One region of the Caballeronia sp. GAFFF2 genome, then DNA from elsewhere that is predicted to be linked to it. Evidence: predicted binding sites of a transcription regulator. Region 1 holds the regulator's gene; the other holds the start of a gene.
The links. The regulator FliA, encoded in region 1, starts transcription of late flagellar genes. The targets are predictions, from matches to a motif close to CTAAAGTTTNNNNNNNNNNNGCCGNTA.
Positions count from the first base shown of each region.

Region 1 (5,871 bases):
CGAAGTCTCGTCTTCGTGAATGGAAACGAGCCACGCGCGGGTCTCGGTCTGCGTCACGGGCGACGCCACCAGCATGATATGCAGTGCGCCCATTGCCCCCGACGCCATCTTCGTGAGCTTCGCAACCAGCGGCCGCTTCACGCGATAAACGTAATCCATCATCGCGCCGCCCTGCCCCGGCAAACCCGCCGGCTGCCAGAAACGGCACTGGCGCGCTTCGAGTCCGTCGGCGCTTTCCACGACTTCATAGTCCGGCACTTCGGTATGCGCATCCTCGCCGAGAATGCCCACGTGCACGAACGAAAAGTGCGCCATGTCCAGGAAGTTTTCGACGACACGCGGCGCGGATGACTTCACCGTCTGCGGCGCAAGGTTGATGCGCCGTCCGCCCGGAATGGCGGCTTCGGGAAAGAAATCGAGCGCGTGCGCGGGCTCGCCGAAGCACATCCATACGACGCCGTATTTCTCCCCGGCGACGAACGCGGTGGCGCACGCGCGTTTCGAAGGCCGAAGCGACGGATTCGACGGAATCAGCACGCACTGACCAAGCGTGTCGTAGCGCCAGCCGTGATACGGACACACGAGCTGATCGTTCGTCACCGCCCCCAGCGACAGTTGCGCGCCGCGATGCGGACAGTAGTCACGCCAAACATGCGCCACGCCTTCGGCATCGCGCCATACGACGATGCGCTCATCCGCGACGATGAACGCTCGCGTCGAACCCGCCGGCACGTCATCGCCATTACAGACCGCCAGCCATTCGCCAGCGAGAGAAAAGTCGTCGCTCATAGCACTGAAGCATCCGCAGAAAACGCCGTTAATCATCTGTCCGAGATGCGTTCTTACACGATTCACAGCAGCTTGGCAAAACGTTGCAAAATACCAGTCGTCGGGGACGAACATCGCGACGGGGCCGCAATAAGACAAAAGCGCGACAGCAAAGACACGCGCAAAAGACCATAACAGCAAGAAATCACCACCAGGGGTTCAGTATGGAGCAGGCGCATCAACCGGCACGCCGGGCCTATGCCTTCGCATGGTCCGGCAACCGGAATCCCGAACGCGAGCAAGCCATGCTGCGTATCGGGATGGGAGCGGCAGTTCTGCTGGCTTATGCGGTGTATGCGTGGCGGCACCCTTCGGCCAACGCGTCGCTGATCACGCGGTTGATCGCGCTCTACGTGTCCTACGGTGCAATCACACTATTGCTCGTCAGCCGGATGATGGCGCTGTCCAACGTCCGGCTCGTCATCACCACTATCCTCGATCAGGCGTTGCTCGGCGCGATGTTCTTTCTCTGCGGCACGCTCGCCTTGCCGCTGCTGTGGGTGGTGTTCTGGTTTCTGATCGGCTCGGGATGCCGCTACGGCAAGCGCACGCTCGCCATTTCGTGCGCGATGGCGCTCGTCGCGATCGTCGCGCTGGCGTTGTGGCAACCGTGGTGGGTGGCAAACCGCGCCGCCGCGCTCGGGCTCGCGCTGAGCGTGCTGGGCGCGTCGGTGTATCTGAGTGTGCTGGTCGACAGGCTTGGCAGCGCGAATCGCGTGCTGGCGCGGCAGGCATCGACAGACCCGCTCACGGGCCTCTATAACCGTTACGCGCTCGAACAAACCGTGAATCGCGCGATGTCCGCGCCCGAAGCCGCCGACGCGAATACCAGCGCACTGCTACTGATCGACCTCGACGGCTTCAAGGGCGTGAACGATACCTACGGTCACGCGGTCGGCGACGTGCTGTTGCAGTCGTTCGCGCAATTGCTTGCACGGCGCATGCGCAAGACCGACACCATCGCGCGGCTGGGCGGCGACGAGTTCGTCGTGCTCGCGCGCAACATGCGCGATCGCAGCGCGGTGCTCACGCTCACCGATGGCATCCATTCGGCGCTCGCCGACCTCACGCTGGTGCAGGAGCGACCAGTGAGCGTATCGGCGAGTATCGGCGCCTGCTTGCTGTCGAGCGCGGCAGAAGCGCATGACGCCGATATCACCGCCGTGCTGAGAGCCGCCGATCGCGCGATGTATCGCGCAAAGAGTCTCGGCGAAGGCAAGACGGTGTTCGCCGAGGCGCGCGACTTCGAGATGCATTGAGCCCATCCGCGCGCATTCGAGCGCCTTTGCAAAGGCAAAAGCAAAAAGCGCGCGGCCCCGGTTCGGGGCTTCGCGCGCCTCTACAACTCGGAACTCAAGCCTCGACGCTAGTCCACGACTGTTCCCGCAGCTTCGCACGCAAACGCGCCACGGCCTGGCTATGCAACTGGCACACGCGCGACTCGCTCACTTCCATCACCGCGCCGATTTCGCGCAGGTTGAGGCCCTTCTCGTAGTACAAGCTCATGAGCAGCTTCTCGCGCTCCGGCAACTTGTCGATGGCTTCGATCAGCGCGCCGCGCAGACTGTCGTCCAGAAGCGCCGACAGCGGGTCCGAACGATCGACGCAGTAACGGTCGAGGAACGGCTCGTCGTCCGCCGAGCGGTCGAAGTCTTCGTAATAGATCAACTGGCTGCCGTGCAAGTCCTGCAGCATCGACTGATACTCGTCGAGCGGCATCTTCATGTGCTCGGCGACTTCGGTCTCGCTGGCCGAACGGCCAAGGTTCTGTTCCACCTTGTGTACCGCCGACTCCACTTCGCGCGATGTCTTGCGCATGCTGCGTGGCAACCAGTCGTTGGCGCGCAACTCGTCGAGCATGGCGCCGCGAATACGCTGACTTGCGTAGGTTTCGAACTGGGCGCCCTGATCTTCCTTGTAGCGGCTAGCCGCATCGAGGAGGCCAATCATGCCGGCCTGGATCAGATCGTCGAGATCGACGCTCGCCGGCATTTTGGCGACGAGCTGGAGTCCGAGGCGGCGAACGAGCGGCGCATATTTCGTAAGCACGTCGGACTGCGAGAGTTTGCCTTGGGCGTTATACATCCTGTTCACCTTTCAATATCACATCGACGCCGTGCTGCTCATTGCATGATCGGAAAACGCCGCCGCTCGGTGCGCCGCTTTCCGTCCGCTTTCACCAGACTCGCCAACCGGAATGTGCGCGTCGTACTGGCTCGCTTCGTCGCCGCGCGAAAACGGCGCGGGACGCATCGGCCAGTGCAGCAGCTCGGCTGCGATGTAGCGGTAGTCGCGCGCCGCGGCCGTAGCCGGAAACGCTTCCACCGCACACCGAGAGAGCTCCCTCGCCCGAGCGACGCGCGCATCCTCGGACACATACCCTGCCTGCACGAGCGACACGGCCAGATAACGGCTCGCGACACCCGAGAGGTTGTCGAACGCGACCGCTGCATCGGCTGCGTCCTGCACGTGATTCATCAGCACGCGGAACTGGCCGATCGCGTGGGCGTAGTGCAAGCGCTTCATGCACGCATACGCCTCGGTGATCGCCGACGCGGCTACCCGCGTCACTATCAGAAAGTCATGCGCCTGCGCCGCGAGCGACGAGAGCGCGCCATTACGATCGAGTTGCGCATCGATCAGCACGATATCCGCGGGGCCGTCGAGCAGCGCGCGTGCTTGCGCCGCATCGTGGCTGATACGTTCATCGCGCGGTGCGGCGATCAGCGAAAAACCCATCGGCGTGCGCACCGCGACATCCTGCAATTCGCGACGGCCGGACATCACCGCCGAGAGCGCGCCCGCGCCATCCACACCCGCCATGCGGCTGACCGAGCCCGCGTTATGCCGCTCGTCGATGACGAGCACATCCTTGCCATGCACGGACAACGCCGCGCCGAGGTTCACTACCGCCGACGTGCAACCGATGCCCGCCGGTCCGCCCACTACAGCCACCACGCGAGAACTGGCGCGCGTCAGCAGCCTTCTCAGGCCTTCAGCCTGATCGAGCACGAACTTATCCAAAATGGACTCCATGCAGTTCTGTCGTGGCGCGTGCGGACAGTGCGGACAAAAGCGCCGGCACATCGTCGTCTTGCGGCACGAAAGGCGAGCCATCGCGCGGAATGCAGAACGCGCTCTTGATGAGGAAACGCTTGGTTGCGACGTACAAGTTCTCCGGCACCTTCTGACCGGTCGATACGTAATGCACCGGCAGCTTGTAGCGGATGACCGTATCGAGCACGCTGCCGAGGTTGGTCGCCTCGTCGAGCTTGGTCAGAATGCAGCCCGCGAGCGGCGGCTGGTCCGGCGCACTCTTGTAGGCCTGCACGACTTCGTTGAGCGTGTCGCCGTGGCTCGTGGCGTTCAGCAGCAACAGGCGTTGCACCGGCTGACCCGTGCCGCACAGCATCGCGATCTGGTCGGAGACCGTGCGATCGCGCTGGCTCATGCCGATCGTGTCGATCAGCACGATATGTTTGTTGCGCAGTTCGGAGAGCGCGAGTTGCAGGTCGGCGCCGTCCTTTACCGCGTGCACCGAGACGCCGAGAATCTTGCCGAAGATGCGCAGTTGCTCATGCGCGCCGATCCGGTAGCTGTCCGTCGTCAGGAGCGCGACCTTGCTGGCGCCGAAGCGCATCACGCAGCGCGCCGCGAGCTTTGCCGTGGTCGTCGTCTTGCCGACGCCCGTCGGGCCCATCAGCGCGAACACGCCGCCGCGTTCCATCAACGCGTCTTCGCTCGGCATCACCGGCAGATTCGATTCGAGAACTTGCTGCACCCATTCGAGCGCGTTTTCCACGTTCTCCATCGACGGCATGTTGTCGATCACCATGCGCACGAGTTGCGCGGAGAAACCGGCGGCGAAGAGGCGCTTGGTCAAGGCCGAGTTGGTCGGGTTGCGGCGCTGGCGGTCGCCCCACAGCAAACCCGAGAAGTGCTCTTCCATCATCTCGCGCATCGACGAGAGTTCGTTCATCACCGTTTCGTTGACGACTTGCTCCATGCGCGTGCGGATGGCTTCGGTCACGACGGCCGCGGCATTAGCCGGCAAGCCTTCGAAATTGCCCGATGCGGCCGGCGCTTCGTCGGCGGGTTGCGGTGCTGCGTTGATCTTCTGTGCGGCGCGGCGTGCGGCGACTTGCGCGGCTTCACGCGCCCAGTCGGGCGTTTCGATCTTTGCGTGCGCTTGCGCGGCGAGTGCGGCAGGCGCGGCGGCAACCGGTTGCGCGGCGGCTTGTGCACGCGGCGCTTGCTGGCGCGGTGCGTCGGCTGCCTTGACCGATACCGGCACGCCCATGCCGCGTGCAATTGCGGCGGACGGCGTCAGCGGCCGGTTCGACGGCACCGAAGCCTGTTGCGCGATACGGCGCGCATGTTCGATCAACCACGGATTGGAATCGGCCATCGTGCGCGGTGCTTCCATGCGCTCTTCGTCGGCTTGCTCGTCGAAATCGTCGGCGTCGGCGGTGTTGCCGAAGACGGAGGAGAAAACATCGCCGCTGGCGTAGGGGTTCATCGGAGAGCTGGGAGCGGCGGCCTGCTGCTTCATCGCGGCGGCTGCGGCTTGTGCAAGCGCGGCGCGCGGCGTGGCGCTGGCGAACGGCGCGGCGGCTGCTTGTTCGCGTGCGGCCTTCGCGGGCGAGATCGAAGCGAGATCGCTATCCGCGACACCGACGATTTCCACCGATCCATCGTCGAGCGTGCGGTTGGACAACACCACGGCATCGGGTCCGAGCGCTTCACGGACCTGGCGCAGAGCGTCACGACTGTTCGCGCCGATGAATTTACGAATGTTCAAACTGGCCCCCGATGAGGATAGATGCAGCGATATTTGCGAGGCGAGCACCCTTTGGTTATTTCCGTGCCCGCTTTTCAGTGAAGCCATTATTGCGAAGATCACTTCGGGCCTATCGCTGGATAAAGGGTGTGAAAGAGGGGTATTTCGACTGATGGAAACAACCCGGCCGTGCGGATTGCGTCGCGCGTCATGCGGGAAAAAATGCCGGTCTGGCACGATCGACGCGACGGGACGAGAGATGT
Region 1 is NZ_JALQDA010000023.1:184,002-189,872, forward strand. Features, by position in the region: gene NCT04_RS14475 (Rieske 2Fe-2S domain-containing protein) at 1-789, opposite strand, end outside; gene NCT04_RS14480 (GGDEF domain-containing protein) at 993-2,087, shown strand; gene NCT04_RS14485 (RNA polymerase sigma factor FliA) at 2,182-2,913, opposite strand; gene NCT04_RS14490 (MinD/ParA family ATP-binding protein) at 2,932-3,852, opposite strand; gene flhF (flagellar biosynthesis GTPase FlhF) at 3,845-5,629, opposite strand.

Region 2 (5,871 bases), on a different contig from region 1:
TCAAGCTGCCGACCACGGCCACCGCGCCATTCTGTCCGTCTGAAGTCAAAGGCTCCGTCGCCGTCGCGCCTGGCGCGTCGTTCTGGAAAAAGCTGCTGCAGTTCGCGGGGCCGGGGCTGCTCATCTCCATCGGTTATATGGACCCGGGCAATTGGGCCACCGATATCGAAGCCGGATCGCGCTATGGCTACGACCTGCTTTTCGTGGTCGTGCTTTCGAGCCTTGCGGCGATGGTGCTGCAATGTCTGTCGATGCGCCTCGGCATTGTCACCGGACGCGATCTCGCGCAGCTATCACGCGAACGCTACGCAAAGCCCGTCGCTCATGCGCAATGGGCGCTCGCCGAACTCTCGATCATCGCGTGCGATCTCGCCGAAGTGCTCGGCGGTGCGCTCGCGTTTCACTTGCTATTCGGCTGCTCGCTGATGTGGGGCGTGATCTTCACCGCGTTCGATACGCTCATCGTGCTCGGTCTCAAGGGCAAGAACTTTCGCGATCTCGAAGCCATCATGCTGGGTTTGATTGCGACCATCGGGCTTGGTTATATTGTCGAACTCGTGCTCGTGAAGCCGCATTGGGCTTCGGTCGCCGCAGGTCTCGTGCCTTCGATCAGCCTCTTCTCGCAGCGCGAGCCGCTGTATCTCGCCATCGGCATTCTCGGCGCAACCGTGATGCCGCATAGCCTCTATCTGCATTCGTCGATCGTGCAAACGCGCGTGGTTCAGCGCGATAAGAAGAGCCTGGCGTCGGCCATCGGCTTGTCGCGCATCGACACTATCGTCGCGCTCGTGCTTGCGTTGCTCATCAATGCGGCAATTCTGATTCTCGCGGCATCGGCGTTTCATGCGACAGGGCATACGCAAGTCACCGAGATCGAAGATGCCTACAAGCTGCTGGCGCCTATCGTCGGCACCGGGCTGGCCGCGGTTCTCTTCGCGGTGACGCTATTCGCTTCGGGACAAAGCTCGACGTTTACCGGCACCATCGCAGGCCAAGTCATCATGGAAGGCTTCCTGCACTTGAAGATTCCGTGCTATCAGCGGCGTTTCATCACGCGTGCGCTCGCGCTCGTGCCCGCGCTGATCGGCGTGTATGCGATGGGCAACGGCGCGGTCGGCAAGCTGCTGGTCGCGAGTCAGGTCGTGCTGAGCCTGCAATTGCCGTTTGCATTGTGGCCGCTCATTCGCATGACGAGCGATCGGACGCTGATGGGCGAGTTCGCCAATGCCATGACCACGAAGCTGCTGGCGTGGCTCTTGTTCGTCGTGATCAGCGTGGCGAATGTGTGGCTCGTCGTGCAGACCGTGAGCGACTGGCTTTCCTGAGCGCATGAAAGAAAGCGCCATGCACGCGTGATTCGTGCATGGCGCATCTGTCGATGAAGGCTGGAGGTTACTTGACCACCGCTGCCGGTGCGGTCGATTTCGCCGCCACGGCCGCCGGAATCGCGGTTTCGGGAGGCAAGGTCTGATCCACCGTCGTGCGGCCGCCATCGCGGAAGAATGCCTGTTCCGCAGCCTTGTTCAGCACGAGAATACTGATACGGCGGTTGGTCGGTTCGTCGGCAACGTCCTTATTGAGCGGCAGTGCATCGGCGAGACCGCGCACCTGAAGAATCTTGCTTTCCTTCATGCCGCCGCTGACCAGCGCCCGGCGCGCGGAGTTGGCACGCTCGCTCGACAGCTCCCAGTTCGAGTAGCCCGTCTGATTGCCGGAGTAGGGCACGGCGTCCGTGTGACCGGCGATAGACACGCGGTTATCGACGTCATTCAACGACGCGCCGATATTCGTGAGAATCGTCGTCACGTAGCTTTCGAGCTTGAAGCTGCCCGACGCGAACATGGGCCGCTTGAGCGAATCGACAATCTCGATACGCAAGCCTTCGCTCGTGATCGCGATCCGAATCTGATCCTTGAACGCTTTCAGTGCGGGCGTCTGTTCGATCAGCGCTTGCAGCTTCTGCTTCAGTTGCTGCAGGCGCTGCATGTCGTCCGCAGCGACGGCGGCACGCGCAATTTGCGGCGGCACTGGCTGCGTCTGGCTCTTCTTGCCTTCGCCGGGACGCGTGCTCGACAGATCGCGTCCGCCGCCCGGAATCACGCTCGTGTGCGCGGATGCGCCGCCGTCGTTGCCGAAGAGCGCGGAAAGCGGTGTGTTGAAGTAATCCTCGATGCCTTCCTTGTCGTACTTCGACGTGGAGCCCAGCAGCCACATCAAGAGAAAGAAGGCCATCATCGCGGTGACGAAGTCGGCGTAAGCAATCTTCCATGCGCCGCCATGATGACCGTGTCCGTGCGCCTTCTTCTTGCGGCGCACGATGATGGTCGGCGCGAGCACGGATTGCAGCGGATCGCGTGAAGGTTTCTCAGCCATGAACGTGTTTTCCGGTAATGAGCGCGAGCGGCTTTAAGCGGACTTCGGCATCTTGGTGGCGCGCACGGCGTCGTCCAGTTCCTTGAAACTCGGACGGTCCGCCGTGAAGAGCACCTTGCGGCCGAACTCGACGGCGATGGTCGGCGCGTAGCCGTTCATCGACGCGAGCAACACGGACTTCACGCACTGGAACGGCTTGGCTTCGGCCGCGCCCTTTGCGTTGAGCAAGTCAGCGAGCGGTCCGAAGAAACCGTATGCGAGCAGAATGCCGAGGAAGGTTCCGACGAGCGCACCCGCGATCATCTCGCCGAGCACGGCGGGCGCGGCGCCGACCGAGCCCATGGTGTGCACCACGCCCATCACCGCCGCGACGATACCGAACGCCGGCAAGCCGTCCGCCATCTTCTGAATTGCGTTGCCGGCAATCGCGCTTTCGGTGTGATGCGTTTCGAGTTCTTCGTCCATCAGGTCCTGCATTTCCATCGCGTTGACGTTGCCTGCGGACATCATGCGCAGATAGTCGACGATGAATTCGAGCAGATGATGATCGTTCATCACGTGTTCGTACTTCTGGAACACGGGGCTGGCTTCGGGAGCATCGACGTCGGCTTCGAGCGCCATCATCCCTTCCTTGCGGGCCTTTTGCAGCAGCTCATAGAGCAGCGCGATCAGCGCAAGGTATTTCTCTTTCGTGTAGGCGCCGCCCTTAAAGGCCTTCGGCAGACCTTGCAAGGTCTTCTTGAGCGTTGCGGTCGGATTGGACACGACGAACGCGCCGATTGCCGCCCCGAAAATACACAGCAACTCGAACGGCTGAACCAGCGCCGCCAGATGCCCGCCGACGCCGATAAAACTCCCGATCACCGAACCGATGACCACTACCCAACCGATAATGACAAACATGATCTCTCCGCAAGAAGTCAGGGCGTCGCGAGCACTGCGAGCTCGACATGAGACACGCACGGCACGCGAAACTTTATTGGCTTGTTGATGGCTTTTAACGGCGCGGACCACCCGAGATTTAGGGTTACGCGCGCAAAGATTTCTGCGCAATGGTTTGCGAGGTAAATGTTACGACGGCATTCGACGCAACTTTGACCGGTCATTACGCGTGAGGTAATGGATCGCGGATGGACGAATCGACTAACATCGGCGGCATGAATTCGACTTTTGCGTTCGTTGCATCGAGTGTTGCGCCGCCCGCGACGGTCGGCGCGCTGTTGCGTGAATGGCGCCAGAAACGGCGCATGAGCCAGCTCGACCTGGCTGGCGACGCCGATGTATCGACGCGTCATCTGAGCTTCATCGAATCAGGGCGATCGTTGCCAAGCCGCGAGATGCTCATGCGCCTGGCCGAGCAACTCGATGTGCCGCTGCGCGAGCGCAATACGCTTCTGATGGCGGCGGGTTATGCGCCGCTATATCGCGAACGCCCGTTCGCCGATCCGCAACTCGATGCCGCGCGCCGTGCCGTCGAACTCGTGCTCAAGGGACACGAGCCGTATCCGGCGTTGGCCGTCGATCGTCACTGGACGATGATCGCTGGCAACGCCGCCGTGGCGGCGCTGGTTGCGTTCGCGGCGGATGCGTCGCTACTCGCGCCGCCCGTGAACGTGCTGCGCTTGTCGCTGCATCCGCAAGGCTTGGCTCACGCAATCGAGAACTGGCACGAATGGCGCTCGCATCTACTGGCGCGTGTGCGTCGGCAGATCGAGGTTTCTGGAGACGCCACGCTCGCCGCGCTGCTCGTGGAACTCGAGGCGTATCCAACGCCGCCGCATGCCGGCAAGGCGAGGAGTGCCGAACTCGATCCCGTGGTCGTGCCGCTGCGCCTTTTGACGCCACACGGCACACTGTCGTTTCTGAGCACGACGACGGTATTCGGCACGCCGGTGGACATCACGCTATCCGAGTTGGCAATCGAGGCCTTTTTTCCCGCCGACGAATTTACGGCTACCGCGCTCGCGGAGATGTCGTTGCGCTCACGGCCATCAGCTTACAAAATTGAACCTGACGACGCGGCGCGAATCAATGAATGAGCACGCGGCGTTTTAGCGAAGCGGCTAACCATGGCTTTTGTCCAACCAACGCGGAAGACAGCGATGATTCAAACATTCGAACAAGTAATCGGCGGGCAAAGCATGCAGTTCTGCGCGAGTATCGCGGACGGCGGCGGTCCCCGGCGCGTCATCATCAGCCGGGCGGATTCGGCGGAATCGCTCGTGATCGTGGAGGCGGGCGGCATTATCGGTGTCATCAAAGCGGAAGTCGAGGCGCCGGATACGTTCGTCGCGGATGCCGTGAAGCGGGCGCAGGAGGAAGGCTTGATCGAGCGCGCGCTGCAGACGGGTACCGTGCAAACTACGAATTTGTAATTCTGGTTTAGACAGCAACAACGCCCGCGCGGGGATGTTCGGTCGCGCGGGCGTTGTGCTTTCTGTGTTTGGAAGATAGTGCGAGCCAGACAGCGCGCTGCTTACTCGGTCTGCCGTCTCTGCGGTCAGTTAGGCGTGACCTCGACCGGCGCCGGAATTCAGCGGAGCCGCGCGGTCCGTTTCACGAAAGCAGCGCCGCTCGAACAACGCGCGTGTTCAAAGGCGCGGCTGCCCATTCCTCGGATCGGCGGGAACCAGTGGCGTCGCTGAATCCGGGCCATCGGGCATGTCCGGATCATCGGGATTCGGCGCCGCGTCGGGGTCGAGCAGCTTGTCCGGGTCCGGTTCCATCGGCTCTTCGGGTGAGCGGGGCATCGTCGACATGATGGGGTGTTCTCCAGAGTATGCAGTTCATGTGTGACCGGCACGGTTTCGTCGATGCCGGGCGTCCCTCATGCGTCTGCAACGCGCGTTCCCGAGTCTCGTCGCACTACTCCGTCGCCTGCCGAGCCGCGCTCATCGGGCGATTGCCACGCGCATCGCGCACGAGAAACCCGCTGAAGCAAGCGCAGACTAGGAGCGCGACGGATATGCCCGCCGACCAGCGCACCGCATCGACGATCTGCGCCGTTGCCGCGCCGCCTTCGCCATGTCCCGCGAGCGCGCCGAATGCCGCCACGCCGATTGCACCCGCCGCCTGCCGCGCCGTATTCAGTACTGCGGACGCCGTGCCCGCGCGCTCCTGACCGACCGTGCCGAGAAGCGCGGTGGTCATTGCCGGAACCGCGACGCCCATGCCGGTTGGAATCAGGAGGAACGGCACGATGAGCGCGAGCGCGGGCGTGTGGGCATCGACGAAAACGAGCGCCGCGAAACCGGCGGCGTCGATAAGCGCGCCGGCGATCATCGGCGCACGCGAGCCGAAACGCGCGACGACCGGTCCGCTCGCCAGATTCGACAGCAGAAAGCCGCCCGTCAGCGGCAGAAAAGCGAGACCGGTCTGCAAGGGCGTATGTCCGAGCACGCGCTGCAAGTACAGACTCAGCACGAACACCATCCCATAGTAGGTAAGATTCACGCCGATACCGAACACCACCGCCGCGCTGAAGGTGCGATCCTTGAA
Region 2 is NZ_JALQDA010000027.1:191,703-197,573, forward strand. Features, by position in the region: gene NCT04_RS17260 (Nramp family divalent metal transporter) at 1-1,325, shown strand, start outside; gene motB (flagellar motor protein MotB) at 1,393-2,373, opposite strand; gene motA (flagellar motor stator protein MotA) at 2,407-3,276, opposite strand; gene NCT04_RS17275 (helix-turn-helix domain-containing protein) at 3,531-4,412, shown strand; gene NCT04_RS17280 (hypothetical protein) at 4,476-4,748, shown strand; gene NCT04_RS17285 (hypothetical protein) at 4,965-5,132, opposite strand; gene NCT04_RS17290 (MFS transporter) at 5,239-5,871, opposite strand, start outside.
Region 2: the regulator FliA is predicted to act here: its motif matches at 3,372-3,398, upstream of motA (flagellar motor stator protein MotA).